Regions from separate parts of the Neobacillus sp. DFD-2R genome, predicted to be linked through region 3. Evidence: riboswitches for the same ligand, from Rfam matches in the RefSeq annotation. Region 3 holds a riboswitch; each other region holds the start of a gene.
What was found. A riboswitch is a leader RNA that binds a small molecule or an ion and turns the genes downstream of it on or off. The one in region 3 is predicted to bind cyclic di-GMP.
Positions count from the first base shown of each region.

Region 1 (9,951 bases), 1.3 Mb from region 3:
AAGCTTCCGTTATTGGCTGAAAAGGAATCGGCTCGCTAAATACGGGATAGATGGAAAAATTCCCCTCATCTCCAAATTCAATTTCAGCTTCCCTTTGAACAGCCATAGCCCTAGAAAATCCATTTATGATACAAGAATCACCAAGCTGTATAGTGGATGAAAATGATGCGACTTTTATGAGTATATCATCCACACAAGAAGTGCGCTGAAACATGATCAGGCCCTTTCCGATGTTAATGGTACAAAGGGGCCGACGATTAAGGATTCTGCAGGTGTATCAAATGTAGATGCCAGCTGAATGGAGTGTGTATCACCCACCATAACTAACGAGGAGCTTGATACCCCAATGATTTTAATGGTTTCCACGGTAAGGTCTCTGTTATAGACTTCAAAATTCACTCTGAGTTCATTCCTTTCACATTATCAGGCAAATTATTTAAAAATACAAATACTCCATTTTGTATTTCTTGCTTTAATTGTTCAATGACGGTTTCGTCATCCGTAACTTTCTTTTTCCCTGAACGGTCTTGGGTGGTATCTGATTTGAGATGATATTCAATCCTGCTAGGAAGCTGTTTTATAATATCTTGTTTAATAAAAGATAAATAAGATTCATTTGGTTGTATATTTAGTTTGGTTTGGGTATCCTCAATTAGTTGCGGTAATTCAGTTTCTAAATACATGTACATTGTTTCTTCGATTTTCATCGAACGCTGCATTTGTTCTTTTGGAGATAATGGGGTGTTTAATGATTGATTTTGTACAGCAAAGTCTTCGATTCCTGATAGATCGGAAGGATTTAAACCAATATTTAATGTACCTTCTAGTGTTTCCACCTTCAATTGATCAAATTTATACTCAATCGTGCCGACATGTATGGCTGGCTTTTCTTTCATTTGCTTTAGTTCTTCCCGCATTTTTTGTATGGTTGTTTCTAAAGTAACGATTCTCTGCTCCTGTGCTTGAATACACATTTGTAACCATTGAAGATATTGAGAATAATCCTGATACATTCAATCACCTCACCGTTTGGAATCTCCTTACTGTCCATATCTTTTAACTTTTTGTAGCACCTAATTTTCCTCCACTGCGGACTGCAGCTTGTAATGGAACTGATGGTGCCAATAATGAAGAGGGCTGAGCTGCAGCTGCTTTTTTTGCTGTGGGAGCGGGTTTTGTAAATCCGCCGGTATTATATAAATATGCAGCAGGTTTGATAATCCCGGCACTGCCAATTTGCAGAACAGAGGAATTGGTAATCCCGCCGATTTTTATAAAATTAATTTGAATGGACTGCTGGATATAAAAATTCATTTATTAAAACCACCCATTCGTCAAGCATTAAGGATATTTGCAGAATCAATAACATCCGGATCCGATGTATTGGTTGAACTTAAATCATTTCGGACATTTAAACTTTCACCTGTGTTAAAGGAACCAGCCCCGGAAAAAGTCTTCGCCGTGGAGAATGGCATGATTTTGTAGACGTCACCAATATGGAAAATAGAACTGCTCCCAAGAGTTATGACTTGTGCAACTCCAACAATTGCCGGCATAATCAACCACCCCTTTTTCATTTTATCTCTTACATCTTATGTATGGGCGGATGTAATGTGAATGATCCGCCCAATAAAATCTTAGGTGAGGAATGGTATGATTTCTTCCGCTCGATAAGGAAGAATATTCTATATACGAATCAAGGTCGCTGTTTTTAAGGGTCGAAAAACAAAATAGTTCTAATTTCCTATTATATTCGACAGCAAATGATAAATTAGTAGGATATTCGATAAAGGTAAAAGGGATTATTATTTGATTAAGAGATCAGTCGGAATAATAAAAACACTGAATCTCGATAAAGGCAAAACTGATGAAAATCAGTGACGCAAAGCTACAGGGGCTAAGGTGCAACTGCACTAAGCCAGCCAGTTACCGAAAGATCAGGGTGTTTTATCATAGGTGTTTTTTGTCTAGATTTGTAGTTCTTATCTAGATAAATATAACTATGTCTGTTGACCCCCCCCTTTCGGTAAAGGCGGGGTTATTTTAATTGTATGGGGGTGAAAATCATTGATAGTCGTGAACCAAACAAACGGAGCGGAACTGGCAAACCATGTATCATCTGCAAATACCTTTTTTAAAAGATTAAAAGGGCTGATGTTTACAAAAAGTTTACCGGAAGGACACGGCTTGCTAATCCAACCCTGCCAATCCATTCACACATACTTCATGAATTATTCGATCGATGTTCTTTACTTAAGCAAGGACTTAGAAATTGTAGGCCTGGACGAAACGATAAAGCCTGCAACAGTCGGTAAGTATCAAAAAAGAGCATACTCCGTTTTAGAACTGCCTGCAGGAACTATTCGGAAAACGGATACGAAAATCGGAAACTATTTAACTATAAAATAAAAAGGGGTTTTTACACATGATGAAAAAAATGAAGGCTTTATTAACTGAAGAACAAGGACAAGGTATGACTGAGTATGGTTTAGTGTTAGGAGTAATTGCTGTTGCAGTTGTTGCAACACTTGCATTACTAAAAGCCCAAATCGCTCAAATGTTTACAGATGTTACTACAGCCTTGGCGAATGCTGGTAAATAGATAGCAGTTTATAAAATAATGTCTAAATATAGCCTTGCGTTCGAAGCAAACGTGAGGCTTTTTTCTATAAAATAAGTCGGTTTAAAGTGTCCATGAAGAAAGGCGGAGCAGGATGTGGAGTAATTATCTCTTAGTTTTACTCGTTCTTATATGCGTGATAACAGACCTTAGGGAACGGAAAATCTATAATTCCATTTTGCTTCCTTTTTTATTAGCAGCTTGGATTTTACATGCTATTACCGGTGGGTTGCATGGATTTCTGGAGGCATTTCTTGGCACATGTGTCGGTCTCGGAATATTATTAATCCCTTATCTCCTTGGAGGAATGGGTGCCGGGGATGTAAAGCTTTTGGCTGTTATTGGAGGGATTAAAGGAGCCGGGTTTGTATTAATGACCTCCTTTTATATGGCTTTGGCAGGCGGAATTATCGCAATCCTTGTCCTTTTATTTCATAAGGGGTTTAAAAGGAGGATGAAGCAGATTATTTATTTTCTACATGGTCTTCTTAATGGAAACAGAATTCCGATTCTACCTGATTCAGAGGCAATGAAAACAACTTATCCATATGGGGTTGCCATTGCTGCAGGTGCACTCTATCAGGTATTTCGTATTGGAGGCTTTCCAATATGAAAAAGGATGAACGCGGCCAATCCCTTGTTGAAACAGCACTCTTACTCCCTGTTTTTTTCTTGATCTTAGCAGGGATTCTTGATTTTGGCAGAGTGCTCTATTCATATGCACATTTACAAATGGCCGCCCAGGAAACAGTAAGATTAGCAGGATTAGGGGAAAAAGACCAAGATATTTCAACATTTGCCCATCAATACGTTCACCTTGGTGATACGACAAAGCTACAGGTAAGTGTTAGTCCAACTGATACGAACAGGAATTCCGGGGACTACGTCACAGTAACGCTAACCTATCCCTATCAGTTTTTTACACCATTAATTTCAAAGCTATTCCCTTCTTCTTTTACCATTCAGACAAGTTCCACCATTCGCGTGGAATGAGGGGGAGAAAGATGCTTCAATTTTTTAAAAAAATAATGAAGGAAGAAAACGGAAATATCCTCGTTTTAGCAGCCCTTACCCTTGTATGTTTAATGGGAATGGCGGGGCTCGCCATTGATGGCGGCTTAGTGTATATGACAAAAAGCCAGCTGCAAAAAACGGCCAACGCGGCAGTTCTTTCAGGTGCACAGGAACTTACCAACACCAATCAAAAAGTAACAACCGTTGTGACTGACATTTTAACTGCCCATAAGGAATCTGCTTCATTGACAAATCTGGAAATAAATATGGGTAATAATGTGAAAATCACTTTAATGAAACATGTGAAGCTTACATTTGCTAGCCTTTTTGGGTTTAACAAAATGGATGTAACAGCTCATGCAGCAGCAGGTTTGCAAGCAATAGGAAGTTCAATCGGAGCAGCACCCTTGGGAATTGATCAAAGTATTACATTAGAATATTACAAATCGTATCAATTAAAGGTAACTTCTTCAGACGTTACATCTGGGAATTTTGGTATATTAGCACTTGGCGGGACGGGGGCAGCAACATATTCAGACAATCTAACCTACGGATATCAGAATGAGCTTAAAATTGGAGATATTATTAATACACAAACAGGAAATATTGCCGGGGATACAAGGAGTGCGATTAATTTAAGGGTTAATGGCTGTACACAGCCACCGGGGGATTACAGCCTTCGCAATTGTTCAAGAATTTTGCTAGTACCGGTCTATAAGCCATATAGTATTTCTTCTAATCAATTGAAAAGCGTACAAATAACGGGTTTTGCTTATTTTTATATTACAAATCCGATGAGCTCGACAGATACTTCTATCACAGGAGTTTTTATAAAAAGGACGGGAAATGGTTCTTATGTCGAAGGAAGTGTAGATAGAGGGGCATACAGCATACGTTTAACGGAGTAGGTGAGCAGAATTTGAAAGCGAAAATGGTCTTGATCTTATCAATCATCATGGGGATTGTGACTACGGTTTTATTTTTTCAATATATGAAACAATTTAATACCCAAAAGGCTGCAACAGTCCGGACAGTCGAAGTGGTGGTTGCAAAAGAGAGAATCGATAAAAATGAAAAAATTAGTTCGAAAAAGTTGGAAATGGTACAAATGCCCGCCAAAAATGTTCTGCCGGAAACAATAAAAAGTTTTACAGAAGCAGAAGGTAAGCTGGCCTCCTCGGTGCTTGAAAAAGGGGAACCTATTCTTTCACATCGTCTCGTTAGCGAGCAAGAGGAAGGGGTCTATGTTTCCCGTAAAGTTCGGGAAGGATTTCGTGCAATTTCTGTGGGAGTTAACCTGAACCAGTCTGTTACAAATCTTATTGAACCGGAAGATCAAGTAGATGTTGTTTTTACAAAAATAACAAAAGACACTTCCAATCAAGTTCATTCGCAATCTAGTATTTTATTAAAAAAAGTAAGGGTTTTAGCGGTGGGCAGACAAATGTTAACTCCCGAAAATACAAAGGAGCCTTATAAAGAATTCAGTTCGGTAACACTTGAGGTAAAGCCGGAGGATTCAATCAAACTTATTGATGCAACTCAACAAGGCATCATTAACTTAATACTCAATAAACGTCCGTTAATGAACGAAGAGAATCAAATCAATCAGAATCAATAAAGTAAATGGGAAGGTGACGATTCATGTCAAGCCAGGATGAAATGCAAACCGGACAACTGGACATAAACCCAAGGAGCGGAAAAATGATTGCTGTTTGCAGTGCAAAAGGCGGGATTGGTCGTACCACACTTACGGTAAATCTGGCAGTAGCATTAATGAAGAAAAATTTCTCTGTTGCCATAATGGATGGAGATTTTCAGTTTGGCGACGTGAATCTTGCGATGGATTTAAAATTTTCCTTAACTATTAAAGAAGTTTTAGAAGGAATAGAATCACTTGATGAATACAGTCTCGCTAATTATTTAGCCGTGCATGAGAGCGGAGTAAGAGTCCTTTCTGCCCCGGAGCGGCCTGAATTCGCTGACTTAATTACAAATGAAGCAGCTGACAAAATATTGGATGTTTTGCTCTCAGGGCACGATTATGTTGTTGTTGATACACCTGTTGGCTTAAATGAGCAGTCGATTCGTTTCATTGAGCGGGCAGACCAAATTCTTGTTGTGACAAATCTTGAAATGGCCGCTTTAAAAAATACAAAACTCCTGCTTGAAACTCTCGAGATCCTTGGACTCAGGGAGAAAATCAGGATCATTATTAATCGGGCAAATATGGAGAGTGTTATCCAAGCAACGGACGCAGCTAAAATCTTAGCAGAAGAAAATCCTATTTATATCCCAAATGATTTTCAAATTTGTTCACAATCGATTAATTTAGGGGTTCCATTTGTGATTAAGCATGGGAAATCAGAAGTAGCAAAAGGTGTTTTTAAAATGGCTGAGTTCATTTCCAGTAAGAATGTCATAAAGTCGACAAAAGCCAAAAAAAATCATTCTCCTTTTACAAAATGGTTTTCAAAGAAACGATCATAAGGTGGGTTGATGAATGGGTCTGTTAAATCGAATTCAAGAAAAAAACAAACAAATTGGCGGGAAGTCAAAAAGTGATGATTCTTCTAGTGAAATTCACTCATCTTCTTCCACTTTGGAAATTCGCAAGGTGTTCCGCGAGCAAAGTACTCTAGAAAAGAGTAAGGAAAATACAAAGATCCGGAAAGCAGATAAGCATCAAGAACTAAAGAATGTACTTCATAAAAAAATTATTCAGGAGCTAAAGGAACAAGATATTGAAGCAATCATTCCAAAACTTGATGGATTAGCTGTTGAAATCATTAAAGAAGACGAAGAGTTCCGTGGGCAAATTGATCGAAAAAAAGTGGTAGATGAACTCATCAATGATTTAACTGGATTTGGTCCGATTAACCCGCTTCTTTTAGATGAAGATGTTTCTGAAGTCATGGTAAATGGGCCAAATCAAGTTTACTGTGAAAAGAAAGGAAAGTTAATATTAACCGATGTGCAATTCCGAGACAATGAACATGTGATGAGCGTGATCGAAAAAATTGTCGCTCCACTTGGACGAAGAATTGATGAAAGCTCTCCAATGGTAGACGCCAGACTTCCTGATGGATCACGTGTTAATGCAATTATTCCACCATTGGCATTAAATGGTCCGACCATTACCATTAGGAAATTTTCTAAGGACCCCTATCAGATAGAGGATTTAATTAATTTTGGAACGGTTACAGAGGAAATGGCTATATTCCTTGATGCATGTGTAAAGGCCCGTTTAAATATGTTTGTAAGCGGCGGTACAGGATCAGGTAAGACAACCACACTCAATGTCCTATCGAATTTTATCCCCGAGGATGAAAGAATTGTAACAATTGAGGATGCGGCCGAGATACAGCTTGCCCAGGAGCATGTAATTTCTTTAGAGTCACGCCCGCCCAATATAGAAGGCAAAGGAGCTATTTCCATTCGCGATCTTGTACGAAATTCATTACGGATGAGACCGGATCGGGTCATTATTGGAGAGGTTCGTGGTGGAGAAGCACTGGATATGCTTCAAGCAATGAATACGGGACATGATGGTTCTCTTGCTACAGGACATTCAAACAGTCCAAGAGATATGATTGCCCGTCTGGAAACAATGGTTTTGTTAGCAGGGGTGGATCTGCCTGTCAAAGCGATTCGGGAACAAATCGCAGGAGCGATTGATGTAATCATTCAACAGTCCCGATTAAAAGACGGAACACGGAAAATTGTTAACATTACAGAAGTACAGGGCATGGAAGGTGAAATTATTGTTCTTCAAGATATCTTTAGCTTTAAACAAGAGGGCTTAAACTCTGAAGGGAAAATCATCGGTCGCCTTGTCCCTACGGGGGTTCGGCCGAAATTTTATGAGCGGCTTGAGGCGTCAGGTATTCATATTCCGGCATCGGTGTTTATTGACAATGAGGAGTGGAGGCAATGATCTTTCTTATCATGTTCTCCTTTATATTGACCTTGACCTTGTTCCTCTGGTCAATATTTAGGATGATCTTTCGCTCTGAAAATAGTTTAAAACATCGCATGCAGCACTATTTAGATATCGATGAGAATCAGGTAAATCCGAACGAGGTCGAAGTAAAACGATTTAAAGTCATTCAATTAGTAAAACAAAGAATCCAGAAAAAGGTATTAACAAAAGAAAAAAACACTAGACTCGAGACAAAGCTTGCCCAAGCAGGATTGCCATTAAAGCCTGAAGAATACATTCTTTTTCAATGGATTTTAACTGCATTCATAGGGGGACTGTTCTATTTAATTTTAGAACAATTGGTTTTCATTTTAGTTGGTGGAATTATTGGTTTTTTACTTCCTAAATGGTATTTGCGAAAGAAACAGCGGGAAAGAGTTTCGAAGTTTAATGAAGGACTGGCAGACATGATCACTACCATTGTTGGGTCACTTAGGGCAGGGTTCAGCTTTCCGCAAGCGTTAAAGTCCGTTGTAGAGGAAGCGTCTTCACCGATAAGGGATGAAATGGAATCCGTTTTGAAGGAAATGCAATATGGGAAAAATATTGAGGACGCTTTGAATGATTTAAAGGAACGAATGCCAAGTGAAGACTTGGATTTAATGATACAAGCCATATTAATACAACGGCAGGTTGGTGGAAATCTGGCAACCGTTCTCGATAAGATTGTTGAGACAATTCGCGACCGGACAAAAATTCATCGGCAAATTTCCACTTTAACTGCACAGGGGCGCTTATCAGGTTACGTTATAGCATTGCTTCCGGTTATACTGGGATTTGTTCTTTATTTAATGCAGCCGAACTATATCGGTACCCTTTTTCATAATCCAATTGGTATAGCCATGCTTGTAGCCGCGTTTATTTCAGGAATTATCGGGTTTGTTATGATTAAAAAAATTACAAGTATTGAGGTGTAATCAATGCTTTACTTGTTCTTATTTTTGACGGTTACCTTTTGTACCTATGGCCTATTTTTGAATAAATCTGCGAAAAAAAACCAAGTACAAGAGCGATTAGATTTTTTTTTATCAAAAGAACAATTAAATAACGATGAAAAAATAGAGGTCAAGCAGCAATCGTTTGTAAAAAGATTTATCACCCCATTGTTTCTTGATTTTAAAAAAAGCTTTAAAAAAAGTATGCCTGGGGAGAAACAAGTAAAAATAGATAAGAAACTTCAGTTGGCAGGAAATCCTTTAGGAATGACCCCGGTTGACTTCCGATTAGTTCAGACAGCGTTTATTTGTATAATACCTTCTTTATTTGCGGGATATGGAATCCTTTTAAATGCCGGTACAGGTGCGATTTTTGTTTTTATTATCTTAGGGTTTGTCGCTGGAATTTTTATTCCACACCAGTATTTAAAACAGAAAACAAGAGCGAGGAGCCGTCTTGCTTTAAGAGAATTTCCTGATATATTGGACCTATTAACCGTAAGTTTAGAGGCAGGACTCGGCTTTGATGCTGCTATAACAAAGGTGGTCTCTAAAAAAGGGGGAGTGCTGCCATATGAATTTCAACGTTGTCTTGAGGAAATTCGCCTCGGAAAAACAAGAAGAGAAGCCCTTTCAGGAATAAGAGATAGACTGGATGTAGACGAAGTTAAGGCTTTTATCAGCAGTATTTTACAGGCGGAAAAGCTTGGAATAGGGATGGTCCAAGTTTTGAGGGTGCAATCAAATGAAGTGAGGGAGAAAAGAAAGCAGCGTGCAGAGGAGACAGCAATGAAAGCACCGATTAAAATGCTCTTTCCATTAGTTATCTTCATATTTCCAAGTCTATTCATCGTTTTATTGGGGCCGGCAATTCTACAATTTATTGCTGCTTTTAAACATTAATCAGGCCAATCCCTTTGCACTTTTGTAAGGGATTGGTTTTTTTGGTCAAAAAATGGGAATGTTGGCTTGTGTGATGTAAATCACAAAATACCCTCCTTTTTATCTTTATAATTAATAACAATAAAGGAATAATAAAAGAAGGTGAAGAAAATGGATTTTAAGTTTAAATCTCTTTATGCAGAAATAGGTGGACAGGAAACAATCGATAAGCTTGTAAATGCTTTTTATCCCCGAGTATATGCGGATAAGGAATTGCGTCCGTTGTTTGAGGGTGACATGGAAGAGATTAAAAGAAAACAGCGAATGTTTTTACCGCAATTTTTAGGAGGACCTGCTCTATACAGCCGGGAGTTTGGACCGCCTGCAATGAGAGAGAGACATCTTCCCTTTGAAGTAACCCCGAAAAGAGCGCAATGCTGGCTTCGTTGCATGAAAGAAGCGTTTCATGAAATCGGCTTGGATGAAAATCCTGCAGGAATGGCTTTTTATGATCGTTT
Region 1 covers NZ_CM173228.1:4,430,925-4,440,875, reverse strand. Annotated here, with positions in the region: gene AC3ANV_RS22250 (spore germination protein GerPE) at 1-214, opposite strand, end outside; gene AC3ANV_RS22245 (spore gernimation protein GerPD) at 217-399, opposite strand; gene gerPC (spore germination protein GerPC) at 396-1,013, opposite strand; gene AC3ANV_RS22235 (spore germination protein GerPB) at 1,057-1,314, opposite strand; gene AC3ANV_RS22230 (spore germination protein) at 1,335-1,556, opposite strand; cyclic di-GMP riboswitch class I at 1,848-1,934, shown strand; gene AC3ANV_RS22225 (DUF192 domain-containing protein) at 2,077-2,409, shown strand; gene AC3ANV_RS22220 (Flp family type IVb pilin) at 2,426-2,602, shown strand; gene AC3ANV_RS22215 (A24 family peptidase) at 2,715-3,233, shown strand; gene AC3ANV_RS22210 (TadE/TadG family type IV pilus assembly protein) at 3,230-3,613, shown strand; gene AC3ANV_RS22205 (pilus assembly protein TadG-related protein) at 3,625-4,542, shown strand; gene cpaB (Flp pilus assembly protein CpaB) at 4,554-5,255, shown strand; gene AC3ANV_RS22195 (CpaE/TadZ family protein) at 5,279-6,124, shown strand; gene AC3ANV_RS22190 (TadA family conjugal transfer-associated ATPase) at 6,138-7,571, shown strand; gene AC3ANV_RS22185 (type II secretion system F family protein) at 7,568-8,533, shown strand; gene AC3ANV_RS22180 (type II secretion system F family protein) at 8,537-9,454, shown strand; gene AC3ANV_RS22175 (globin domain-containing protein) at 9,605-9,951, shown strand, end outside.
Region 1: another riboswitch for cyclic di-GMP. It lies ahead of AC3ANV_RS22225 (DUF192 domain-containing protein); the one in region 3 lies ahead of AC3ANV_RS01440 (hypothetical protein).

Region 2 (9,951 bases), 2.3 Mb from region 3:
GCATTCTTCGGCCTTTCAGGGATTATCGGATCATTAGGCGGTGGGATGATTCTTGATCAATTTGGCGGAGTTGTGTTATATAGACTATTAAGTTATTTTTCATTTGCCGGATGTTTAGGTTTATTTGTATATAAAACCTATTCAAACAAAAAAGTGATTGTTGCCTAACCTTAAATCTTTGTGAAAAAATTTATTAAATGGAAATGGGAAGGTAATTTTCACCTTCCCATTTCCATTTTACTAATTCAAGATTTAAGATCGCTGAATCGCAGAGGAAGAGAAGTTTTTAACCATTTTTTGTAAATTTCTATGAGCTTCCCGTAATTTAATTGTTTCTTCGAGGATTTTTTGGAATCCTTCCAAATCTCTATCAGATGCATTTAATAAGGACTTAGGTATACCTTCGACGATTTGTTGTAGGGTTAATTCCATGCTCACGGACAATGACCACCTTTCAACTTATTCGTTAGACATCTGTTAGCGTCTCCTTTAATATTTTTAGTAAGAGTTGATTTTTTCCTGCCAGCACCGTAAAAAACTTATCTACATTTCTCTCCAGATTATTTTAGGAATAGCAATATCTATCCTTTTTACTGCAAATAACGACGGGAAACCGGCAGAGGATTGAATTATTTGTAGAAAGAATGGTCCCAAAGCATTAGCAGCAGCTTCTCAAGTAAGATCACCAAAAGAACTCAATCCTCTTGTTACCTTAATTTGACATTTTGTAATGCTCATAAAACACTTTAAAAAGTCGTTCATCTCCACCCCGATCAGGATGAAGGGCTTTAAGTAGTTTTTTAAACTCTTTCTTTATCAATTCTTGGTCCGCTGAAGCCTCTAACCCTAATAAAGAATTATAAGTAATAGGGTTTGGATTTGCGAGAGCATATTCTGCTTGAAGCATTCTTTTTAATGAACGGACTTTGGCCTGTTCAATCCGAATCGAACTTTTTAATTCTTCGATTTCTTCTTTTAATTTTTGATTGTCATCGAACGTTTTTTCCCATTGTTGAAAATCAACACCGAATTGTTTGCTCTTTTTCTCAATCTTCTTTTCTACTATAAACGTCGCTAAATCTCCAGGATTGATTATGTAGTCAATATTTAAATGCTTGGTCCTTTTAGCTTTTATTTTTCCTTCCAAAATCCAACGTATGACTGTATTTTCGCTATCTGTTATACCCTCTATTCGAAGTTGTTCCGTGACTTCTTTAACATTTAACATATGCTCAACTCACTCTGTATTTCGTGGTTTCCTAATTTTAAACAATACTAAATTCAATGTATCATAGATAAAACTTTACAGTTTTACTAGATTATTTAATTTTTATTAAAAATTATTTTCAAACATAACGAATTTAACGTTTTGATTAAAATTGTTGGAATATGTTGAGATTTGTCCTTCAGCATTTTATTATCATCTTGACTACGTGTAAAAAGCATCTTTGTTAATAAAGAAGTTCTGGGAAAATACTACGTTAGGTTGATCGAAGGGACGAGGATTAGTGACTTTTTTGTATGGAACTGTCGAATACTATGAAAGACAAATATCAGACTATCTAGCGAAGAATCAAAAGAAAAAATTAGAGGAAGATATTTCGAACATATACTCCATTCTCGAGAATGAAATTTTTTATGATCATTTTCTGTATGACGAAAAAATACGAATACAATTTCTAACTAACCTGGCTTATGCAGTTGGTCAGTTAACGGGTGAGGCCATTTAGGTTGGATAAAAACAATAAAAAAAGCATCCAATGGACGCTGAAAGGACAAAAAAGATTCTTTTAAATGTTTAAGGACATAGTAGAGTGCACAGGGTTGTCATAATAACTAAACGAGTTAACCACTCTAGCATGAATACAACTCCTTCTGGAATTGATTTAATAACATTATAATATAAGTTTAGTATTTAGTCTGTATAAGGTAATTGTAAATTTATTGTAAATGTTTAATAGCTGATACATAGCTTTCGCGCCATTATCTCGACCGGAGACTACCATTTACTAAGAACAGATATGGTGGCATTAACACTTTATTTAGTGTCAGCGATTATCTTAACGCTCCTGATGCTTTCACTTTTGCTTAAAAAAAGAGAAAGGCTAGAGAAGGCTTAGGATTAGACTGGTGCTTCATAACTTCCGATTTATTTAATAATTTTTATTCCTGCATTTACAATAAAATAATTGCAAAAATCAAAGAAAAACACCTTCACTTGATTCTTTTAATAAGGATGAATCAAAGAAGGTGTTTTTCTTGTTACATGATTGAAAAGTTAAAGATTTTTCGGGAGCTACTGTCGAATGAAATTTTCATATTTCATACAATAATGCTGTTTACAGTTTTCGCCATTCTCGATTAATATATTAAATATAGTAACATATACAAGATTCCAAATAGAAAAGGCAAAGCCATTGAAAAATGGTGACGCAAAGCTACGAGCCTAACGAATGACTGAAAACAGTCAATTTCATGGCAGTCGAGCCGCCACTTTAGGTTGCCTAAGTCTGCCGCTGTGGCAGATTTTTTGTTTGGAATAATAGAGGGGTGAAGGGATGAAGAGGAGAAAATTATTCATTACTACTGTGGTATCCATGATGAGTTTAATGCTGTACATATCGGGAAGTACAAGCTATGCTGATACGCCCAAAACCGTTAAATTATCAGGGGCCGCTCCAATGGCTGCGAAACACGGAAAAAAGATTGGTCATACCAAACGCAATACCGGTGTAACAGTAACGGTCGGCCTGCAATTAAGAGATAATGATAAATTAGATGCCTTTATCTCTAGTCTGAATGACCCATCTTCCCCCAACTACAAACATTTTCTTTCAACCGAGGAATTCAAAACGCAATATGGACCGACAGACACCACGGTTAACAATGTAAAAAGTTTTCTAACAAGTAAAGGGTTAAAAGTTGAAAGTGTAGCAGCCAATAATGCGTTTGTTACAGCAAGCGGTACAACGGGACAATTGGAAGATGCGTTTGCGGTAACGATTAATGACTACCAAAACCCACAAGGCCAAATCTATTTTTCAAATGAACAGACTCCTACAATCCCGACCGAATTATCAGGTATTATTACGGATATTGCAGGTTTGAATAATGAAGCACACTACACACATCCAAAAGTCAGACAAATTTCGGCCATCGACAAACAAAAGCATTCGAGTGTTACACCTAAAGTCGGCAGCGGCCCGGCCGGTGGGTATACACCTAATGAATTAAAAGGTGCATATGATGCCAGCCCTTTGGCAAGCGCCGGATACACAGGATCAGGGCAAACCGTAGCGTTGATGGAACTTGACGGTTACAAGGCTTCAAATATCAGCACCTACGACAATTACTACGGACTCGGAAGTCCGACACCAACAACCGTGTATGTAGACGGTTATAATGGAGCTGCCGGGCAAGGTGAGATCGAGGTTGAACTGGATATTGAAGTTATTCATGCCGTTGCTCCGAAAGCGCAAGTTAAGGTATATGAAGGGCCAAATACGGATCGAGGCTTAATTGATACGTATCAAAAAATTGCTTCTGATAACATAGCGAAATCGATCTCAGTCAGCTGGGGGATCAGCGAGCAGCAAGCTTCGAGTACCACGATGAATAGCTTACACACCATTTTCCAGCAAAACGCAGCACAGGGGCAAAGTATATTTGCTGCTTCCGGTGATAACGGTGCTTACGACTCGGGTAATTCTACCTTGTCTGTCGATAGCCCTGCGAACGATCCGTATGTTACAGGTGTGGGCGGTACTCACCTTAACCTTAGCGGCTCCTCCTACAGCTCCGAATCGGTTTGGAGCAACAGCACTAACCGAACAGGCGGTGGCGGTGGTATCTCTACAGTCTACACCATGCCTTCATTCCAAGCAGGTCCGGGTGTACAAAATAGCTATTCAAACGGGAAGCGCCAAGTCCCGGATGTTTCGGCAGATGCAGATCCAAACACAGGATACTCAATCTACAGCTCAGGATCCTGGACAACAGTCGGCGGAACATCAGCTGCCGCTCCCTTGTGGGCTGCCCTGACCGCTTTAAATAATCAATATGCACAAGCGTTTGGTAAAGGGGTTCTCGGACAGGCTAACCTAACATTGTATAAAGCATTTAACACTACGCAGGTCTATCCGGCGTACCACGATATTACAAGTGGAAGCAATCTTTACTATCCTGCGACGTCCGGTTATGATATGGCATCCGGTATCGGTACACCGGATGCGTATAACTTAATTCGTGATATTAACGGTTCTTCCGGCGGAACAGGGGGTGGGGGCAACATTATCCAGCTGATTCAAAACGGTGGTTTTGAAAACGGTCAATCGCCATGGACCGAATCGAGCTCAGGAGGGTACCAGCTGATTGATACGACCAGACCGCATACAGGGAGCTCCTCAGCGTATCTGGGCGGTTACAACAATGCCGTCGATCTAATCTATCAGACTGTGACGATTCCCTCAACTGCAACCAATGCGACACTTACATTCTGGACCTATGTATCCACCACAGAAACGAGTCATCCTTACGATTACTTATATTCGCAAATTCGTAACACGAGTGGTTCAGTATTGGCAACCTTGTTAACTCTAAACGACGGTACGGCAACCGGTTGGGTGCAGCGCAGCTTCAATTTGCTGAATTACAAGGGCCAAACCATCCAAATTGCTTTTAAAGGCACGAACGATTCCAGTAATCCAACTGATTTTTTTGTCGATGATGTAAGCTTACAGATTCAATAATTGCCATCCGACGGTTATGTTGTTGAGCAGTCTCCATTTAGGAGTTGCTCACTTTTTATTTTTGGCTTTGGGAACGCTCATGGCGGAGATCTCTTGCGGGTGATAACAGGCATGATTGTTGAAAAAACAGGTTCTTATTCACTAGCTTTTATATCAGGCGGGATTATTTCGGACTCCGCAGTAATCTTAAATAGGAAGAATTTCAATTTCTGAATGGAGTGATCAGGATGCACAAAATGCATTACGTGTTTGTTTACGGAACCTTAAGAAAACATGAAAAATATCATGGGCTGTTACAGGATGCAACACGGGTGGCTGAGCAAGCCTGGACAAACGGAAGCCTTTTTGATACGGGACTCGGCTATCCGGCTATGAAGGGATCAACAACAAACATGGTTTACGGTGAATTGTACCTTGTAACGGATGAGCAGCTTCAAAAACTTGACGAGTTAGAAGAATATGAGGAACATGGTAAAAACAACCTTTATGATCGGAAGAAACAAATCATTTTTTATGATACAGGAAAAAAAGATGCTTATCTTTATACTATAACGGAACATAATGAAAATTTACTAGAGACACCAATCCAATCGTGTGATTGGAAGCTACATCGGCTCTTAGAGCAAGAAACCATTCTTTATTTTGCCTATGGCAGCTGTTTGGATGATGCCGGGTTTAGACTAGCGAATGTGAATCAGCTTTTTCAAAAAATAGCAGGCCGTGGCATTCTAAATGGCTATACACTAAGATATTCCATAAGGTTTCATGATGGCGGCCGGGCGGATATTGTGGAAGATGGCGGAATGGTCGAAGGTAAGTTGTATGAAATAAACCGGAAATGTCTTTCATATTTGTTTAAACGGGAAGGAGTCCAGGAGGGCTGGTATCGGCCGACGTTTGTCGATGTAACGCTAAATGGAAAATTAATAAAGGATGTTTTAACCATTACCGTTGTGAAGAAAGAATCCGAAACAGCACCGCCGGACCACTAAATTGAAGAAATTCTCCGGTTTTCAAAGTAACGCTAGAAAGAAGAATTCAAAGGTTGAAAAAATACATACTAATAATGAAATCTTTCAAAGTGATTCATAGACAAAAAATGTGTTGATATTTGAGGTGATAGGAAACGTGCCCATGTTGGACGTAGACGGTATCAATCTGTACTATACTGTTATGGGGGAAGGGCTTCCGATTGTTTTTATTCACCCCCCATTAATAACCAGTGAGGTTTTCAGGTATCAAATAGAACAATTATCACAAAAATTTAAAGTGATTGCCTTTGATATTAGAGGTCTCGGAAGAAGTCAGTACTCTAATCAACCGGTGACGTATCGGCTTATTGCTGAGGACATTAGAAAACTGTTAGATCATATTAATGTCAAGAAATCCTTCATTTGCGGATATTCATCCGGCGGCTCTGTAGTATTAGAATTTTTGCTGCATTATGCGGATAGTGCTTTAGGAGGTATTGTCATAAGCGGAATGTCCGAAGTAAGTGATTGGTATCAAAAACAAAGGATTTCTTTGGGATTAAGACTTGCGAAAGCAAGAACACTGGCACTATTGTCCTTATCTATTTCATGGGGCAATTCGGATAGACATGAGACCTTCAAGAAGCTACACCAAGAAGCACTAAAAGGAGATGCAAGGAATATCAAGCAGTATTTTCGTTATAGTTTGCAATATTGTTGTACCGATCAGCTCGAAAAGATTGATCTCCCTATTTTGCTGGTTTACGGTACAAAAGATAAATCCTTTCATCGTTATGCTAACCTTTTACACAAAAAACTACCGGATAATGAATTGAGGTTTTTGGAAGTAAAGCATCAGATTCCTACAAGAGCAGCAGTGGGATTAAACCAAATGATGGATCAGTTTATCATATCCCATTCAGATGGGTGTGAAAAATAAAGGGCGACCAATGTTGGATTATAAGTCAAAAAAACAGGGAATTCCCTAAAACTTAAGGAATTCCCCTGAAAGTTTATTTTTTAGCATAGAACAGTAACGATGGTAGATTTGAATAACTTTTTCAATGTATGGATTCCATACCCATTCAGAAATTTTAACCATTATGCCACTTAAACTCCCAAGCAAAGCGCTGCCTGCTATATCAGATGGATAATGTTGTCCCACCCAAATACGTGAGAGTCCTGCGAGAAATGCTAAAATGTACATAATATAACCTAATCCACGTTTATAAAATATCACAGTTGTTGCTGCTGCAAATGCCAGAGCAGTGTGTTTACTTGGAAATGAAGAGTTCTTTTTTGATGGGGCCGGGGGTAATAAATGGACCAAAAGCTTCACAAACGGACGTGGTTTAAAATAAAACCGTTTCAAAATTATATTTAGAAGTATCGAAATCCCCACCGAAATGGATGTATATAACGTAATTTTTTTATGAAAGCGATCGCGAAACCACATAATGAGTAAAATAAGGACAAACACGTAACGAGCTTTTTGAGAAATTGTGATCATGAATCTATCTAACAGACGATAACGGCCGGCAAATTGGTTTATTACTCTAAATATTCTGTAGTCCATAAGAATCTCTCCTTTAATTTACTCAAAAAATTCAAGAGTAGTTTTTCCATTAAAAATGGAAATTATGTATGAATTGCCTAAACCGATAAGGATCATTCCTTTAAAAAAGAAATAGACCCTTGCTAACGATTCAGCTAGGGTCTTAATTTTTAAGGCAGTTGTTAAATTTTAACGGAGGCTTCCTTTGAAGACCATGCTTTTCGCCATGACATTTGTGCGATCATTAACACTATAAGTGCTGCTGCTCCTATTCCTGCATAAACGAAAAAGCCAGCTGCATATGTTCCGGTAACTTGTTTAAGTGTTCCGAGTATATTTGGTACAAAAAATCCGCCTACCCCGCCGGCAGCTCCGACAATCCCGGTAATCATCCCAATTTCCTCTCGGAATCGCTGAGGAACCAATTGAAAGACCGCTCCATTTCCCATCCCAAGGAAAAGCATTCCGAGAAACAATAAAATAGTTACAACCGGTAAAGTTGGAAGTTGGCTAACGCCGAACATGCTGAGTGCAACCCCGATGAATAAAAAGGTAAGAAGACGAACCCCGCCAATTTTGTCAGCTATGAATCCGCCGACAGGACGGAAAAAGCTTCCCGCTGCCACACATAATGTAACAAAATCACCTGCTCTTACTTTTGTTAAATCATATTGATCCACAAAAAAGATACTTAAAAAGCTTGATAAACCGACGAATCCGCCGAAGGTAACGCTGTAAAGTAAACAGAAATACCATGTATCCTTTTGTTTAAATACATTGAAATATTCAATTACCGGTTTTGCCGTTGGTTGTGAAGGTGCATCTTTTGCAATCATGACATAAATGATAAAAACAATCGAAAGAGGAATAAGAGCAAGTCCTATTACATTATGCCAGCCGATTTGTTCTGCAATCCGAGGACCGAATAAAGTAGCAAAAAGCGTTCCACTGTTACCTGCACCTGCAATTCCCATTGCCAATCCCTGTAAATGCGGAGGATACCAACGGCTTGCCATTGGGATGGCTGCCGCAAAGCTTGCACCTGCAACGCCAAGAAGGATGCCTATAAAGTAAAGTTCGGTTAACGTCTTTCCGAATAACCATCCCCATACAAGGGGGAGCATCGTAACCAACATGCCGATGATGGCTGTTTTTCGAGGACCGATCCGATCAGTTAAAACTCCGAGGATGAGACGGAAAAACGAACCACTGAGTATGGGAACAGCGACTATGAAACCTTTTTGAGAGGGGGAAAGACCGAAATCCTTTGTAATATATACCCCAAGAGCCCCCAACATAACCCAAATCATGAAACTAACATCAAAGTATAAAAATGACGCGAATAATGACGGTGCATGACCGCTTTTTCGTAAATTTGATAACTTCATAATGTTACTTCTCCTTCCTGGAAACCAATTCCTACATAATGTGTTAGTACTGCTCTAGTGCTTGACAGTATTTGGGGCTGCTTCCCCCGGACTAAGTTTAATTGTTTGTTAGTACCAGCCGATATTTGCAGATTTTGAAAAGACTACTTTTCCAAGTAACACCAAAAATGAAAATAGATTGATATTTTTTACCATCACCATACCTCCAATACGTTTAGGATCTTTGGAATTCCTTTGCTATGTCTAAGAATAGTTTGTCGTCCATCATTTTGTCACAAATCATGTTAGGTGTTCTAACAAAGAAAATTATAAATCCTTACAGTTCATTGGATAAAGAGCGTATTAATAGCTAAATAGGGTGGCGTTCTGAAATTGTCGAAAAAAATAAAAAGATCCTAATAGTTTCAAAACAGATACTATGTAAATTTCCTATGTTAGAAAACATGACACGATTCATTTCTTTTTAGAAGTCTTATGGAATAATTGATGTTATTCATGGTTGAGCTATCATCTTTTATAACTAGCTGGAGGTTTTAGAATGGAGAAGCAAAAACTAGTATTAATAGGGAACGGTATGGCAGGCGTACGCTGCATTGAGGAAATATTAAAATGTGATCCCGATACTTTTGAGATTACGATTTTCGGCAGTGAACCACACGTTAACTATAATCGAATTCTTTTGTCGACTGTGCTGCAGGGCGGTACAAAGATTGAAGATATTACAATAAATGATCGTGACTGGTATGACCAACAAAATATTCAACTGTTTACAGGGGAAACGGTTACCACAATCGATAAAGAGAGCCGGGTTGTAAAAACAGATAAAAATCGAGAAGTTTCATATGATCAACTTATTTTAGCTACGGGTTCAGTTCCGTTTCTGCTTCCGCTACCGGGGGCTGATAAGGAAGGAGTAATCACATTTCGGACAATAGAAGATTGTCAGAAAATGATTGAAACCTCGAGGCACTATAAGAAAGCAGCAGTGATTGGCGGCGGTTTATTAGGTTTAGAAGCGGCTAGGGGGCTTCTAAATCTTGGGATGGAAGTGAGCGTTGTTCATATTGCGAGTTTCCTAATGGAAAGACAACTTGATGAAACAGCAGCGAAAATGCTGCAAAAAGAGTTGGAAAATCAAGGTATGAAGTTTCTTTTGGAAAAAGGGACACAAGAGATTATCGGACACAATCGGGTAGAAGGTTTACGTTTTAACGACGGAACAGAAGTAGAAGCTGATTTGGTTGTCATGGCGGTAGGAGTTAGGCCGAATGTCCAGCTAGCCAAGGAAA
Region 2 covers NZ_CM173228.1:3,477,567-3,487,517, reverse strand. Annotated here, with positions in the region: gene AC3ANV_RS17435 (MFS transporter) at 1-168, shown strand, start outside; gene AC3ANV_RS17430 (hypothetical protein) at 253-438, opposite strand; gene AC3ANV_RS17425 (DnaJ domain-containing protein) at 713-1,228, opposite strand; gene AC3ANV_RS17420 (hypothetical protein) at 1,509-1,730, shown strand; cyclic di-GMP riboswitch class I at 2,398-2,495, shown strand; gene AC3ANV_RS17415 (S53 family peptidase) at 2,559-4,748, shown strand; gene AC3ANV_RS17410 (gamma-glutamylcyclotransferase family protein) at 4,985-5,740, shown strand; gene AC3ANV_RS17405 (alpha/beta fold hydrolase) at 5,877-6,659, shown strand; gene AC3ANV_RS17400 (undecaprenyl-diphosphatase) at 6,705-7,295, opposite strand; gene AC3ANV_RS17395 (NarK family nitrate/nitrite MFS transporter) at 7,457-8,662, opposite strand; gene nirB (nitrite reductase large subunit NirB) at 9,201-9,951, shown strand, end outside.
Region 2: another riboswitch for cyclic di-GMP. It lies ahead of AC3ANV_RS17415 (S53 family peptidase); the one in region 3 lies ahead of AC3ANV_RS01440 (hypothetical protein).

Region 3 (9,951 bases):
AAAACAGGAAATACAGTTCTACTGCGTGGCTCTAGTTCAGCAAAACACTCCAATATGGCTTTAGTTACGTCTATACATCAAGCATTGAAACGTGTGCAATTCCCTCAAAATGCGGTACTTTTAATCGAGGATACGTCACGCGAAACTGCTAAAACATTATTTAACTTAACAGAGTATTTGGACCTTTTAATTCCTCGTGGAGGCAAAGATTTAATTGATTTAGTGGTACGTGAAGCAAGTGTGCCTGTTATTGAAACAGGGGCTGGTAACTGCCATGTTTTTGTTGATGCAACCGCAAAATACGATATTGTAAGACCAATCGTACTAAATGCTAAAACTCATCGTCCATCAGTATGTAATGCGATTGAAAGTTTATTAATCCATGATGAATTCTTTAATAATTATGGGAAAGAACTACTTGAAACGGTATCAATTGCTGGAGTTAAAATTTATGGAGATGAAAAAGTTTGTAAAGTATTTCCAACAGCCCTCAAAGCAACAAAGGAACATTATGCAAAAGAATTTTCAGATTTAATCATCAGTGTAAAAACTGTAAATAGTGTTGAAGAAGCCATTGCTCATATTAATCAATATGGTACAAAACATTCCGAGTGTATTGTGTCGGAAACGCCAAAGAATGTTGAACAATTCTTAAATGGTATTGATGCAGCAGTTGTCTATCATAATGCCTCAACACGCTTTACAGATGGCTTTGAATTTGGATATGGTGCCGAAATTGGCATTTCAACACAAAAGCTACATGTAAGAGGACCAATGGGGTTACCAGCTTTAACGACGACAAAATATTATGTCAATGGAGACGGACAAATTCGACTTTAATTAGTCACAATGTTATTTAAAATTTCTTTAAATATCTTATAGATTGTTACGATGTTATCTAGAATAAAGTAAATTGAAAAGATAAAAATAGCCAAAAGGCATCTAAGGGAAAAACCTTGATGCCTTTTTAATACCCATTAAAAAGGTGAAAACATATGAATAGATTAATCTCTATCTCTATGTTTTGTGTGTGGTAGTGTCTGCTGCTTTTCTTGTTATTAGGGTATCACATGCCCATCAAGTGAAGTTAAAATCATACCCTCAAAATGAAAAAACGCTATGCTTATCGTAAGAAGTTTACGAGAAAGGATGGCGTTTTGATGAATCCTATCATTTCAAATGAACTAAATCTTTTCGCACAAGAGCTACAATACTTTTTATCTCCAGTAGTCCTACAAGATATCGCCAAACAAGTTGGCTTTGTACAGCGATCTAGTAAGTATCAAGCAAACGAACTTATTGCCCTTTGCGTATGGCTCAGTCAAGAAATCGCTGGCACCTCACTTATACAATTGTGTAGTCAGTTAGAAGCTTCCACTGGGGTACTGATGAGCTCAGAAGGGTTGAATCAACGCTTTAATCCAGCAGCTGTCGCATTTCTTCGAGAGGTCTTTACTTCTCTTCTCACACAAAAACTCTGTTCAAATCAATCGCTTTCTGCACACATGATCTCTACTTTCAATCGTCTCCGTATTTTAGATGCGACAGTGTTTCAACTGCCTGATCATTTCGCCACTGACTATCAAGGTTCAGGTGGGAGTAGTAATACAGCAGGCGTGAAAATCCAATTGGAATATGATTTACTGAGTGGTCAATTTCTTAACGTGCAGCTTGGACCAGGAAAGAATAATGATAAAACATACGGTACCACCTGCCTTGAAACCGTAGAGGCGGGCGATTTGTGTTTACGTGATCTTGGTTACTTCGATTTAGGAGACTTACAAGCCATTCATGATAAAGAGGCTTACTATATCTCGCGGTTGAAGCTGAATACACGCATATATACCAAGAACCCTGATCCAGAATATTTCAAAAATGGCACGTTAAAAAAGCAAACAGAATACATCCAACTTGATATGACACAAATGATGTCTGGTCTAACCCCTGGTGAGACGATCGAAATCCCCGAGGCATATATTGGCCAAAATCAGAAGCTTCCAGCACGTGTAATTATCCATCGTTTAACCGACGATCAAACGCAAACACGGCTGAAAAACCAAGCGATACGTGAAAAGAAGAAAGGTATTGTCATGAAGGATAAAAGTAAACATTTAATGGGCATGAATGTATATATCACGAACACGTTGCTAGAAGAAGTACCGACGAATTTCGTGCATTCATTGTATTCACTTCGTTGGCAGATTGAGATTTTGTTTAAAACGTGGAAGTCATTCTTTGAAATTGATGAATGAGAATATTAAAAGAGAACGCCTAGAGTGCCATTTATATGGACAACTCATTGGAATTCTCCTCTGTTCTTCTACGATGTTTCAAATGCGACAGCTTCTACTTGAAAAGAAAAAGCAGGAGTTGAGTGAATACAAAGCGATTTATATGATTAAAGATTACTTTCCGTTACTGTTTCAAGCGATAGCAGTTGGCCCAGAAGAACTTTTGAAAATTCTGCATCGCCTTTATCAGCTACTCAAAAAGAACGGTCGTAAATGTCATCGATATAAGAAGATGACCGTATTTGATATTCTAGGTGTTGTGTATGAAACGACGGTGAAGCATAGACAAGCTGCTTAGCAAAAAAATCGCGTTTTAATAGGCTTCTTTGGCATGCCTACTTTTCCATCACTCGCTAGTTTTGAAACAAGGATCATTTCGTATCTAGTAATTTACTTTGTTAGCTTGATGGGCATGGGGTACCACCAGCAAAACGCGGAATGTCGGCTGTACCCCATATTAAATTATGACTACTAGAAACGGATTTTATGATATTTGAAGGACTTGACTTAACAGAATGGAACTAGATGTAAATCCGATTTTATCTTAGCTCTGAAAATATTTATCTATGATGCTTTTCATTTGTTGCGGATCAATCACAATTTCATCGTTCTTTGCCTTTAAAATATCATCGTACATACTTTCTCCAACCCCTTGGAGCTGCAGGTAATGCAATTGTTTGTTAGGATCGAGATTTTTCACCGAAAGGCCCAGACTTATCATATCTGACGTTGACATATTGGTCCCGATCATATATTTTGATACGGAATTGACCAGTGCAGGCAGTTTTGGAATATTACCCGGACTTAAAGCTTCTTTTGCAATCCCTTTTAATGCCTCCAACTGAAGCTGCTGCCGTCCATAATCCCCATTTGCAAGGGAATGGCGCTCACGGGCAAGAGCTAATACCATTTTACCGTCAAAGAAATGGGGACCGGCATTAATGACCTGATTGTTTATTTTCACATCCGTTGGTACATTCATTTGGATACCGCCCATTGCATCTACCATCGATTGAAGACCCTCAAAATTGGTTTCAACATAATAATTTATCGGCACTCCCGTTAATTCACTAACTGCTTGAACCGCCTGTTCTATCCCTTGCTTAGGCCCTTTGTTGGCCTGCAAAATATACTGGACACTCGTTAATTTTGTATAGCCATATCCATCTAAATGAACACGAGTATCACGAGGAATACTTACCGCATTGATTTCATTTTTCCCCAAATCAACATGGACCAGCATCATGGTGTCGGAATGACCAATCGTTTCACCCGGTCTTTCATCTGATCCCATTATTAAAATGTTTAATCCGGGAGCATTCGTATAGGTTTGCTGTTTTGTCTGGTTTTTCCGGTTTGTCTGGTTTGTTTTCCCTGTTGTATCTGTCTTCCCGGTAGAAACAACAGGTATGGTTTTAAAGTGATTCATTGGCTGAAGCTGATTGTATTCAAATACTAGGGCCGCGACTGTAATAATGATAATTCCTAAAAAACTGTAGCCAATAACTTTCCATTTGCGCTTCTTTTTCATAATACCTCCGCCTTGTTTTACCATTTTTTAATTCAAAGATTCATAATATTTAATATTTTACCACCATTTGGAGTAACTGTCAGGAGCTTCAAAGAATGAGAAGGCTAAGAGGTTAATTTAGAAAATAGGCTTTTGCTTTATTAATCATGTCGTATTTTAATAATATCTATATCTCTTTATATTAATTTCGAAATCGCAGTTACATGGAAATTAAAAAATACTGCAACTACCTGCAGCATTTTTTTATTCTTGTATATTTAATCTGTAAAAAAATCAATAAACTCTATTCCACCGTTTACGGATATGACAGTAGATGATTCAGTACGCTTTCTCTTTAAAAAATGCTTCTATTTGCTCGTCGCCTCTTTTGGCAGCAAACATTAGGCTCATTGTAAAAAGCATGGCGATAGAGCCGACAACCACACCTGCGATAAAAATAAACATAGGTTCCCTCCAATTATATGTTTCATAATTCGCAGGAAGGTAATCATATTCGGCACCTGGCTGGCGTAGTTTATTCAAACCTTAGCCCCTATAGTTTTGCGCCTCCATTTTTCAATGGGTTTGCCCTTTCGTACGAACTATATAATTTATTCATATTATACCATCATTTTCCGGCAAAAACAGCACTTTTCAACTATGTAATATATAGATTAAGAGACTAAACAACTAGAGTTTTTTGAGATTAAAAAATTTAGTAGGAATATGTATTTATGACAATTATACTTAAAAAAGCCATTTTTTGATGATTTTCAACTTTTATACCTGTATAATAAATAAAGCCACATAAAGGGCACCGTCACCTAGGTGATGACGCAAAGCTATAGGGGCCTCTGTCAAATTTATAAGGCCAGCCAGCTACCATCAAACAGCAAAAGGGGAAATTTGATGTCAAACTATTGGCTTACACCTGAAGAAGTAGTTCAAAAGAAAAAGAGGAACAAAATCCTTCTTTATGTTTCAATAATGGTTGGGACGATCGTACTAAGTGCCTTGTTCACTTATCTAGCACATACTATATAATGAATGAGGGTCCTATTTACAGCTAGGATCCTTTTTTATTGTTTTGATTAGGGTACACCTAAATGAGATTTATTTTTCCATTATATTTCGTAGTGCACGGTCAATATTATTTTTCCCTAATTCACGTACCGCAGTCCAATAAAGGGCTACTTTTGCAGTTGACCACATATCTTCATTTACAATTAGTTCTGCTACACTCTTAGAAGTGAAATTCTTAAAAATAAGTAAGGTGTTTTCCCATTTACCCGAAGTCCCTCTACTTCTGATCTCCTGAATTTCTCTAGCTGTTTGGGGAACATGAGCATATCCGATCATATTCCATTGGTAAAAGTCCAAATCAATTCCATAACCCAAAAATTTGATTATATCTCTATTAATAATAATCCCCAGTTCTTCATTTGCTCCACGAACAGCTGTATTATATAAATCCGGACCATCATTAATACTGTGACGGTCCAATAATGGATGGACTCCTTCAACCACACTGATATCCATTTCACTACCTCTTGCACCGCTAACTTCTGTCCGTTGAGTCAGAATAATATTTTCATCAGATGTAATAACGACTAATCCAATCCCAAATCCATTAGCTAATATTGGTTGTACCTTCTCTAATTGCCTATAGGGAATATATTCTTCTCCTATTGTTTTACCTGAATTTAACTTTCTGGTTAACTGCATGTTCGTAGCCAGGAATGAGTAATAATCTGTTTTATAGAAATTAAATAAAACGGTCATATCTTCTTTATCTTCTGTTCTACTAGGTATGTATTTAGCTAATCCGTACAAAGGACCGTTCCACTTGTATTCTAAGCCATTTACCTCTTTTCCTTTTTCCTGTTCAGCAATTTCCCTTTTTATTGTCTCTAGCTCAACCGGCAGTGGAATCTCATCATGAATAACTCTACATTCTATATTTTCCGGTTTAAAATCAGACTGTCCGTCTCCATCAATCACATAAAAATGGGTTGAGGTATTTCCAATTGTAAAAGGATGAGACATAAAATCATTTTTCTCACTAAAAAGGCGCTTATACCTTCGTTTTATATTACTCTTTAAGTTTCTTAATCCATCATCAAATACTACACTCAAAAAAAGTCCTACAATGCCACCAACAAAAGCAGACAGCATTTCCCCCTTAATGGAATGTACTATTCCCTTTATCGTTTCCAACATGTTGTCACTCCTAATGAAATACTAAAGCGGGCCAACCATTTCCTCTCAATGCTTCAAAAAGAATATCATTCTAGCATTTTATATTGTATTTCTATGTTCAAAAATTAATAAGAATTAAACATAAAAGTAAAGACTATAGGTATAAAATACTAGCTTATATATAGTTATACCATAACCCTAACAACTTCATAAGGAAATTATGACATCAATCAAGATAATACTATCAATACATAATACCTGCTAGTATTGTGGCATCATTTGTTTAACTAAATCCTTACATTATCCGAGCAGTTCCAACAAATAAACCATTTGATCAAACGTTTGATTAAATTTGCTACCAACCTTTATTTATTAAGGATTGCACTCTCTAGTCATAAAAAAATTTGTCATTTATTGTTCACAGAAATTATCGAAATATAACGATTCTTAAGTACTCTCGTTCGTGGCCCCAAGTCGCTATTAATAGTTTACTATTCTTGAAAGTTCAGGCGGTGACAAGCACAGGAAAATGAACAGTTTTACTAAATTCATAATTCCGACATAATTCTTCAATTCTATTTCTTCATCAAACGTTTGATTAAATTTACTTTTAGCTTTGATTTAATAAGGTTTTAAACGCTAAATCTATAAATAAAATGTCGTTTAACGGGAGCGATATATATCGGACTGTGACAAAAATTGTAGACTGAAGTACATAGTAAAAAATACCTACTTATTATTTAATATACACGAAAGGAACACTCTCCCATATTTTCAATATCATTTCCACTAAATAAACAGTTACAATTCAGCAACAGAGTTACTAATTATTGATAAGAACAGTTAAAGAATAAACAAATATTAGTCACTGTACGATTGTCAACGGTATTTCTATTTTAATATTAATCCAGGAAATCAGGCAGTGCAAAAAAATTTACCCAAGTCAACTTTTGTAGATTACAGTCCGTGGTAGAAATTGGTACCCCATTATCTAATGGTCTTAAAAAGGAGAATTTCCTTGAAAAAAGAGACCATGTATATTGGAGAAATACTAAAGAGATTAAGGTTTTCTAAGCAACTTAGCCAAGAGGAACTAGCTTTCCGCAGCGGCTTAGATCGGACAACTGTAAGTTATATTGAAACAAATGTCCAAGCACCAAGTTTAAATTCAGCCTTTGCACTTGCAAAAGGTCTTGGTATCAAGGCTTCTGAGCTTATAAAAGAAATTGAGGAAAATCCGAATTTGATTGTGATAAAGGAAAAAGAGAGTAAGAATCGATTTACTAAATAGCTTAAAGGAGGTGATGAATGTGTGAAAAGCACAATAAAATAGCCAAGAGCATTTGGTGTCCTACGAAGACAGTGCCCTTGGCCGGATAAGTTAGGGTTGCTAACTTAATGCTAGTATATCCTTTTTCGAAAATAATTCAACAGAAAAGTAGATGAAGGGGCTGAAGATTTTGACGATAGAAAAAAACTATATTATTAATCAACATTTGATGTGCATGGTAGGCGTTTACGATCGAAACGGAAAGACGTGTACAATCGTTAGAGAAGTGAACAAGACTTTTATAGTCGACAAGTCCCCATTAGAAATTCTAGAGTTCAGCATTAAATCGATAGGTTTCAACCTAAGAGGTGCCATGACAACTTCTAAATGGTTCATGGGTGATATACATATGTGTCCGGTAATGGTAAATCCAATTCTGAAAATCTGTCTATTTCCGATTCAATCAGCCAAACGGGTCGATACCATGTGGTTTAATCCGGAACATATTCGTAGGACCACCAGCTTTTTTAGAAAAACGAACGTGGAGTTTAAGAATGGTTTCCATATGAGAGTTCATTCTAAATTATCCTCCTTCAACAATAAACTAAAGATTGCAGAACAATACCAAGAAATTACCGTTGAAGCGGGCAAAAACCCTACCTCCTTTCTTCTTGAACCGAAAAATAAGCAATTACTTCTTAGTCATTTACTGGTGTTAAATTCTTTAGTTGGAATACTGGAAATAATTTGCTGATTTTGACAAATTTAATCTGATAGAATGACCACCTAATAGCAGATAATGATGATGGATAGTAAAAACACCTGAGAATTAGCCCATCGTATTAATTAAACATTTTCAAAAATAGGTGAGGTGTTTTTAGGTTGATTAATTCGCAAACAGTTGTTGGAGATATGGAGATCTATTATCTTCATGTAAGAAAAGGCTTTATTATAACAGTAGAAACATTCAAATATCCCGTGGGCTATACTGGATTCGCTACAAGTAATCTGCTACTGCATGATGATCTAACAGGAATGGCCAGACATAAAAATAAACGAGAGTGTATTAAATTAGCTATTAATCATCTGAATGAATTAATTGAGGAAGAGTTTTCTGTGAAACATTAGAGTTCGTATGAATGGGGACGTTATCCGACAACGTGCCCCTTTTTCCTTTATACAAACTTGGAGCTTAAGAGCCAAAATTTTTAATACAAAACAAAAGAGTAGATTACCTATTCAATATTAGAAAGGTTAATCTACTCTCTTTTATTAGGAATGATGATTGCTCTTAAGTTTGGTATTGAATGCCGCCGGTAAGTGTTTGTTATGCTGCAAATGGTATATATTGTATCATTTATATATTAAATAAGATTGGAAATAATTTGACCAAAAGTAGTAAATCTCCTTGCAACCTCAAAAATTCTTAAACTTGACGATTTTCCAACTAAAATACCAATCTTGCAACCATTTTTGTGAAGATATTCCGAAGTCTATATCTTCGATTCCTCATTCCCCACTCACTCCCAAAAACATAGATTTCACTTTTTTCAAGCCAATTACTATAATTAACCGACAAACTTTGGTTGGAAACTAGCTGCTAAAGTTTCCTCAAGAGTTGGAATGGCCGAAATGGCGCCTACCTTTGTACAAACAATAGCACCTACACGATTGCTAAAGGCAATAATATCCCTTAGTTCTTCAAAGTTTTCTAAAGCTTTCCTAGGCTCTTCTTTTTTTGCCAACTGGAATAGCGTTGCTCCTACGAATGAATCCCCAGCACCGGTAGAATCTATTGAATTTACTGTAATACTTGGGACGATTTCACGTTGTTCCCTATTAGAGATCAACGTTCCTTCCTTTCCTAAAGTAACCGCAACAACCCGTGCCCCAATTTCATGAAGGAACGCGATTCCTTTTTCAATATTATCTAACCCTGATATGATTCTTAATTCTTCATCGCTAAGTTTGATAAAATCAGCTAAAGCAATTCCTTTCATAGCTAAATCTACAAAAGATGGAATTCTGCCTTTCCAAAGGTCAAATCTAAAATTAGGATCAAATGAAATAAATTTTTCCTCTTCCTTAGCCGTTTTCATTAGGTTTATATAGGTGGATTGAAACGGATCATCTAACAGAGCGGTGGCGGAACCAAAATGCAGGATATTGGAAGCTTTAAGCTTTTCTTGATCGAGTTCCTTTTCAATTAAAAAAGCATCTGCGCCACGATTAAAAACAAAATCTCTTTCCCCGTTCTCCTTTAAAGATACAAAGGCTAATGTTGTCGGGTGATCTTTATCCAACACCATCATAGATGTATCAACCATTACATCATCTAGTGTTTTCCGCAAAAAATGACCAAATGGGTCGTTTCCCACTTTACCACAAAACAATGCATGTCCTCCTAATTTGGAAATAGTTGCACAAACATTCGCAGGAGCTCCCCCTGCCTTTTTTTCAAAATGCTGACCATCAGCTAAGTCTATTCCAATATCTGTACAAAAAAAGTCGATTAATATTTCTCCAATACAAATCACAGATGAATTTGGTTTCATTTACTCTCAACCGTCCTATCAGAAAATGTTCAATCTAATAATAAATAGACTCTTGGTGTGATCCTTCTGCGTTCACACCCTTAACAGGCACTTACTTTCAAAAACAAAGCTCTAATCCTCATTATT
Region 3 covers NZ_CM173228.1:277,658-287,608, reverse strand. Annotated here, with positions in the region: gene AC3ANV_RS01455 (glutamate-5-semialdehyde dehydrogenase) at 1-840, shown strand, start outside; partial or broken gene AC3ANV_RS01450 (IS4 family transposase) at 1,161-2,589, shown strand; gene AC3ANV_RS01445 (LCP family protein) at 2,836-3,822, opposite strand; gene AC3ANV_RS01440 (hypothetical protein) at 4,141-4,344, opposite strand; cyclic di-GMP riboswitch class I at 4,315-4,401, opposite strand; cyclic di-GMP riboswitch class I at 4,605-4,688, shown strand; gene AC3ANV_RS01435 (hypothetical protein) at 4,711-4,845, shown strand; gene AC3ANV_RS01430 (NUDIX hydrolase) at 4,915-6,021, opposite strand; gene AC3ANV_RS01425 (helix-turn-helix domain-containing protein) at 7,019-7,291, shown strand; gene AC3ANV_RS01420 (competence protein ComK) at 7,461-8,024, shown strand; gene AC3ANV_RS01415 (hypothetical protein) at 8,153-8,398, shown strand; gene AC3ANV_RS01410 (carbohydrate kinase family protein) at 8,839-9,825, opposite strand.